Rhodopseudomonas palustris: one gene and its partner. The protein of the gene in region 1 binds, or shares a complex with, the protein of each later gene. Links are inferred from orthologs where the notes say so. Each region holds a gene or a part of one and is shown on either strand. Other genes may lie near its edges.

What was found.
Region 2: the proteins of dnaG (region 1) and RPPS3_RS15880 are in contact, whole or in part, in a crystal structure (PDB 2R6A), measured with the Geobacillus stearothermophilus proteins. The link is inferred for Rhodopseudomonas palustris from one-to-one orthologs. Residues at the interface, in WP_049624496.1 of Geobacillus stearothermophilus: Lys456, Leu457, Leu458, Pro459, Ala460, Asn463, Ala464, Leu467, Leu535, Leu536, Ile537, Ala538, Gln544, Glu545, Asp548, Tyr549, His552; in WP_033016901.1 of Geobacillus stearothermophilus: Ser13, Glu15, Ala16, Gln18, Glu91, Leu92, Asp94, Ala95, Val96, Pro97, Thr98, Ala99, Ala100, Asn101, Tyr104, Tyr105, Ile108.

What each region holds. Positions count from the first base shown.
Region 1 is NZ_CP019966.1:1,473,827-1,477,044, reverse strand. Bases 1-2,904 are described here. They hold dnaG (DNA primase), read right to left. Parts: upstream 2,512-2,904; coding sequence 490-2,511; downstream 1-489. Other genes in these bases: RPPS3_RS24845 (VOC family protein), read right to left, coding at 2,786-2,904; rpoD (RNA polymerase sigma factor RpoD), read right to left, coding at 1-230. In the rest of the region: more of RPPS3_RS24845, read right to left, coding at 2,905-3,218. UniProt on the Escherichia coli protein: RNA polymerase that catalyzes the synthesis of short RNA molecules used as primers for DNA polymerase during DNA replication.
Region 2 is NZ_CP019966.1:3,404,489-3,407,716, reverse strand. Bases 262-3,175 are described here. They hold RPPS3_RS15880 (replicative DNA helicase), read right to left. Parts: upstream 2,510-3,175; coding sequence 1,013-2,509; downstream 262-1,012. Other genes in these bases: RPPS3_RS15875 (hypothetical protein), read left to right, coding at 2,907-3,104; alr (alanine racemase), read right to left, coding at 262-945. In the rest of the region: more of alr, read right to left, coding at 1-261. UniProt on the Escherichia coli protein: The main replicative DNA helicase, it participates in initiation and elongation during chromosome replication. Travels ahead of the DNA replisome, separating dsDNA into templates for DNA synthesis.

The DNA of each region.
Region 1 (3,218 bases):
ATGATGTCTTCGATCTGCTCCGGCGACGTGGTGTCGGAGGGCAGCACTTCATTGAGCTGATCGAAGGTGACGAAGCCGCGCTTCTTCGCCTGCTTGATCATCTTCTTGACGGCCGCATCCGACAGGTCGAGGAGCGGCGAGGGAGCGTCGACGGAGTCCTTCTCCGGCGCGTCTACCTTGTCGTCCTTGTCCTTGTCCTGCACCTGAACCGTCTTCGCCTTGCTGGCCATCCACTGCTCCTGAACGCGCTCACGGACGAGGCGTCACCGCGCCGCCATGAAAACTTGCCTTATCGGGAGAGACGCACAAAGGGCGGCGCCCGCCTGCGCCACCCCGCACGATCCCGCTCGCTGGTTACCCAAATTGGTCGCCCGAAGGCCTTCTACCGGAATGCCGTTAAGCCCTTACTAACCCTGTTTTTGCAGCTAAATCCGGGGATTGGCGAGTCTTTTCGACTCGACGCCCGCCCGGGGCCTTCCGCTGACCGCCTCACACGCTGCGCTGGAACCGGCCGGAGGATTCGCCGAATCCCTCGATCAGCGCCTCGGTCCCCTCGACCTGCGCCAGGCGCGCCTTGACGTCGTTCAACCACCGCATATTCGCCTCGCTGCCGTCTTCACCCAAAGCCAGCTCGGCATCCTTCAATTCCCTAAGTAAGGAGTGGGATTGTCGATGCAAGGCAACGAGTTGCTGCCACGTCGAAAGGACGTCCTCGCGCGCCGCCTTGGGGCCGGCCCCCCACACCGCCGAGGTCGTAATCACCCGCTCAACCCGCTGCAATTGCTCGGATAATCCTGCCTTAACCAAATCTGCGCGGAGCTTCTCGGCCTGCTCGGGGGGATCGTCGCCGCGGTGGTGATGCTGGGCGAATGCGGCGATGATCGCCGCCCGCAGCCGGTGCGCCTCCGGATGGGCGAATTCCAGCGCGGCGATTTCCTCCAGATGGTCGTCGAGCAGCCAGGGGTGGTTGAGCAGCGAGATCAGGATCAGCGCCTCGCGGCGCGACATCGCCGAGCGCTGGCCGCGCATGATCGGACTGGCGATCAGGTCCGGGCTGGCAATCTGGTAGGGGCCGCGGCCCAGCATCGGCGTCGGTTGTCCCGGACGCCCGCGCGGGGCGAACCGGCCGCCGCCCTGTGGAAAACCGCCGCTCGGGGCGAATCGGCGACCCGAATCGCCGCCCCCGCCGCCCCGGAAACCGCCCCCGAATCCCCCGCCATAGCCGCCCCCAAATCCGCCCTGCGGGGCGAACGCGGTGCGCAGCCGGTCGGTGAGGTCCTGGCGATAGTGCTTGCGGACGATTTCGTCGCGGATTCCGTTGGATAGCTCGTTGATCCGGGCCTCCAGCGCCGCGCGCCGCTCCGGGGTGGCGAACATCCCGCCCTCCACCTCGCGCGCCCACAACATGTCAGCGAGCGGCCGCGCCGCACCGATCACCTCCTCGACCGCGAGCCGGCCGCCGGCGCGGGCGAGATCGTCGGGATCCTGGCCTTCCGGCAGCAGCGCGAAGCGCAGGCTCTTGCCGGGCTTCAGATGCGGCAGCGCCAGATCGGCGGCGCGATACGCCGCCTTCTGTCCGGCGCGATCGCCGTCGAAGCACAGGATCGGCTCGTCGGCCATCTTCCAGAGGTGCTGAAGCTGCGCTTCGGTCAGCGCGGTGCCGAGCGGCGCGACGGTGGCGGGAAAACCGGCGGTGACCAGTGCGATGACGTCGACATAGCCCTCGACCACGATCACCGCGCCGCCGTCGTGCGCGGCTTTGCGCGCGGGCGCGTGGTTGTAGAGATTGTCGCCCTTGTGAAACAGCGGCGTCTCCGGCGAGTTCAGGTACTTGGCCGCGACATCTTTCTCCAGCGCACGGCCGCCGAACGCGATCACACGGCCGCGGAGATCGGTGATCGGAAACATCACCCGATCGCGGAATTTGTCGAACGGCACCGGAATATCAGGGCCCGCCGACAACAGTCCGGCCTCGATCATGTCGGGCACGGGCACGCCGTGTTTGCCGAGATACTCCTTCAGCGCGTAGCGCTCGTTCGACGCGTAGCCGAGGCGGAACTTGACCTGCGTGCCCGGCATGATGGCGCGATCAGCGAGATAACCTCGGGCGCGGGCACCGGCGCGCGAGGCGAGATTGTCGGCGAAGTAATTCGCCGCCAGCTCCATCACGTCGTACAGCGATTTGCGGCGCTGCTCCTGGCGCGCGGACTCCTGCGTCTGCACCGGCAGCGCGACGCCGGCCATCGCGGCCAGCCGTTCGACCGCTTCCGGGAAGTCGACGCCCTCGGTCAGCATCACGAAGTCGAAGATCGAGCCGTTCTTGCCCGAGGAGAAGTCGAACCACGCCTGCTTCTCGTCATTGACGAAGAAGGACGGCGTCTTCTCCTGCTGGAACGGCGACAGCCCCTTCCACTCCCGCCCGGCCTTCTTCAGCTTGACGCGACGGCCGACCACCTCCGACACCGACAGCCGGGCTTTCAGATCGTCGAGGAACTGCGGCGAGAAGCGCATGGGCTCGGGAGGTTTTAAGGGCTTCAGCAAACAGCGCTCACCAGCGGCGCCAACCGACCATGGATATAGGCTCACGCGAGGTGAAGACGAGGTTGCGCCGAATTGTCCCGGCTATCCACAGCGCAAACAGAGATGAATCCTCGCCAACGCCGACGTCTCGAAGGATGAGAGCCCCATGGACCAGCCCCGCCACCCATGGTTCGAGACGACGCTTCGGGCCTCCTCACCATATGAGGTTGTGCCCGCGTCGCGATCCGACAAGAACCAGGACCACCTAGCGCTCGGACACCGGGGGTGACGGGATCTCTGCGAAGATTTCCAGCAGGTTTCCGTCGGGATCCCGGAAAAACAGTGTTCGGTGTCCAAAGCTCTGGTCCATCGGGGGCGATAACAATGCGACGCTCTTCTGGGCAAGCTCAGCAGCGCATCGATCGACCTCGGCCAGAGGTACGCGAAACGCCAGCTGAACCGATGCAATGCCTAACGGGATCGGAGGATCTGCAGCTGTCAACCTTGGTTTGGCGAGCGCAAGGACGTTACCGCCGACCCGATACTCCACCCAGTTCGGGGACAGCTCCCGAATCAATGAAAACCCAAGCAAATCACCATAAAATGTCCGCATCGCAGGCATGTTGCGAGCGATAACGGCCGTGTAGTCGATCGCACAAATCTGAGACAGGGCGGATAGGGGATACTGCTTGAGCCCT
Region 2 (3,228 bases), 1.9 Mb from region 1 along the record:
GCCGTCGCTCGAGCCGGCGGCACGGAAGTAACCGTCCGCATAGCCCGCCGACACCACCGCGATCTTGCTCGGGCGCCGTGCGCTCCAGGTCGCGCCGTAGCCGACGGTGTCGCCGCGCTCGACGCTGCGGACCTGGACGATCCGCGCTTTCAGATCGACCACCGGCTGCATCGGATTGTCGGCTTCCGGCGTGGGATTGATGCCGTACAGCGCCGCGCCGGGGCGGACTAGATCGAACGCGAACTGCGGCCCCCGGAAGATACCCGACGACGCCGACAGCGACGCCGGCACGCCGGCGAATTGACCGGCGATCTCGCGAAATGCCGCGGCCTGCTTGGCGTTGAGCTGATGGTTGACGAGATCGGCGCAGGCGAGGTGGCTGATCACCAGCGTGATGCCATGGTCACCGGCGATGATGCGCGGCACGATGCCTTGCGCCTCGACGACGGTCAGGCCGAGCCGGCTCATGCCGGTGTCGATGTGGAGCGCCGCACCGCCTCGCCAGCCGGTGCGGCGGCAGAACACGTCCCATTCGGCGAGTTCGTACAGATCACCGATTACGGGCTGGCAGTTCAGCTTGGCGAATTCGTCGCCGGAGTTCGGGAAGAACCCGTCGAGCACGTACAGCGTCGCCTCGGGGGCGGCTTCGCGCACGATGCGGGCTTCGCTGAGCGTGGCGACAAAGAAGGTCTTGCAGCCGGCCGCGAGCAGCGCCTTGGTGACGGGACCGGCGCCGCAGCCATAGGCGTCACCTTTGACGACGCCGGCGCATTCGGAGGGGATGGCGGTCTTCTCGAGCTTGCGCCAGTTCGCGACCAGCGCGTCGAGATCGACGGTGAGAATGCCGGTTGCTGCCGCGTTGGCCGCGGCGAACTCAGCAGCTTTGCCCGCCTCCGGCGTCAACAACTCGGCGACGGTGGCGTTCGGATCGGGAAGGATATGCATGGCGCACCTTATGCGTTGCCTGCAGCGCGTTCAACGGCGGCCGGCGCGGCTCAGATCCGCTTCGGCATCAAATCCGTTCGGGCAGATGGCTGTCGTCGGTGAGATCGCTGAAGCGGGTGAACTGACCTTCGAACTGCAGATCGACGGTGCCGGTCGGACCGTGGCGCTGCTTGGCGATGATCACTTCGGCCTTGCCGTGCACCAGCTCCATGTCGGTCGCCCACTTCTCGTGCTCGGGCGTACCCGGCCGCGGCTCCTTGTTCTGCAGATAGTATTCCTCGCGGAACACGAAGATCACGACGTCGGCATCCTGTTCGATCGAACCGGATTCACGCAAGTCGGAGAGCTGCGGCCGCTTGTCGTCGCGGGATTCAACCTGACGCGAGAGCTGCGACAGCGCGATGACGGGGACGTTCAATTCCTTCGCCAGCGCCTTCAGGCTGGTGGTGATTTCGGTGACTTCCTGGACGCGGTTGTCGCCCTTCTTGCTGGAGCCCTGCAGCAGCTGGATGTAGTCGACCACGATCATGTCGAGGCCCTTTTGCCGCTTCAGGCGGCGGGCGCGGGCGGTGAGCTGGGCGATCGACAGACCGCCGGTTTCGTCGACGAAGAGCGGCAGCGACTGCAATTCGATCGAGACGTCGCGGAGCTTGTCGAAGTCGGCTTCCGAGATGCCGCCGCGGCGGATCTTGCTCGACGCGATCTCGGCCTGCTCGGCGAGAATACGGGTGGCGAGCTGTTCGGCCGACATTTCGCAACTGAAGAAGCCGACGATGCCGCCATTGACGGTCTTGGTCGAGCCGTCCGGCTGCACTTCGCCGCGATAGGCCTTGGCGACGTTGTAGGCGATGTTGGTGGCGAGTGCGGTCTTGCCCATGCCGGGACGGCCGGCGAGCACGATCAAGTCGGAGTGCTGCAGACCGCCCATCCGGGTGTCTAGGTCGCGCAGTCCGGTGGAGATACCCGACAGTTTTCCGTCGCGCTGGAACGCCTTCGCCGCCATGTCGACGGCGGTGGTCAGCGCCTGGGAGAATTTCTGGAAGCCGCCGTCATAGCGGCCGGATTCCGCCAGTTCGTACAGCCGGCGCTCGGCGTCTTCGATCTGGTTCTTCGGCGCGAAGTCGACCGGCGCGTCGAAGGCGACGTTGACCATGTCGGTGCCGATGCCGATCAGATCGCGGCGCAGCGACAGCTCGTAGATCGTCCGCCCGTAGTCCTGGGCGTTGATGATCGTGGTGGCTTCGGCGGCGAGGCGGGCCAGGTATTGCGCGACCGTCAGGCCGCCGAGATCGAGATCGGCCGCCAGGAACGTTTTCAGCGTGACCGGCGTCGCGATCTTGCCGGCGCGGATGATGCTGGCAGCGGTCTCGAAGATGGTCTGGTGGATCGGCTCGAAGAAGTGCTTCGGCTCGAGGAAGTCCGACACCCGGTAGAACGCGTCATTGTTGACCAGGATCGCGCCCAGCAGGGCCTGTTCGGCCTCGATGTTGTGCGGCGCGGTCCGGAAAGCCGGCGCGCCGGGTTCCGGCGCGAGCTTCAGAACGTTCGAATCAGATGCGGCCATAGCTCTCGAATATCGGGTCGAATTTGTCGTATGCGGGGCGCGACTAAAGCGCCGATTTGCTCGGGAGCGAAAGCCGCAATCGCGCGTTATGCACCAGCGCGACAAGAATGTGGATGACCGCAACAGCCGCCATCACACGTGCTTGACGCGTTCCGGCGTGACCTCCGGCGGCATTGAACCTCTAGCGGCGGTCGGACGACAGTTCAAAATGGACGGTCGAGACAGATCGATCCGCTCCAGTCGGGGATTCGTAAGAATTTTCGGCGATGATAGCGGCAAGACGCGATCACCGAGGCTCCCTGACGGGATGCACTCGAACAAGGTGACGCGGTACAGGGCAAGAGCGTCGAGGACTTCGCAGCGGCTCGCGAGGCGCCTCGGATGATGGACAGAGCAGATGGCGCAGCAGTATTGCCACGACCACTCCGACCGCGATTGGCTGACCTCGCTGATCGATTCTTTCGAGCGCGCCTCGGCTGAAGAGGCCGAGCATCGGCCTTGCGACCGCGAACTGCTGTGCGCTGCCGAGGCTCATCTGGCACGCCCGCTGCCCCTGGCGCCGGACCATGAGGATCCGGTCCGTCTCGTCAGCTGAGAATTCCAACACTGCCCGGCAGGTTTGCTCGCCGGCGCGTTGCAGCCGCGGCTAGCGGCTGCTTTCAATCCCGCGAAGTCGTTTCTCCCCCGCCGCGATGTCGTCGCGAGTGATCGGCTGTTGA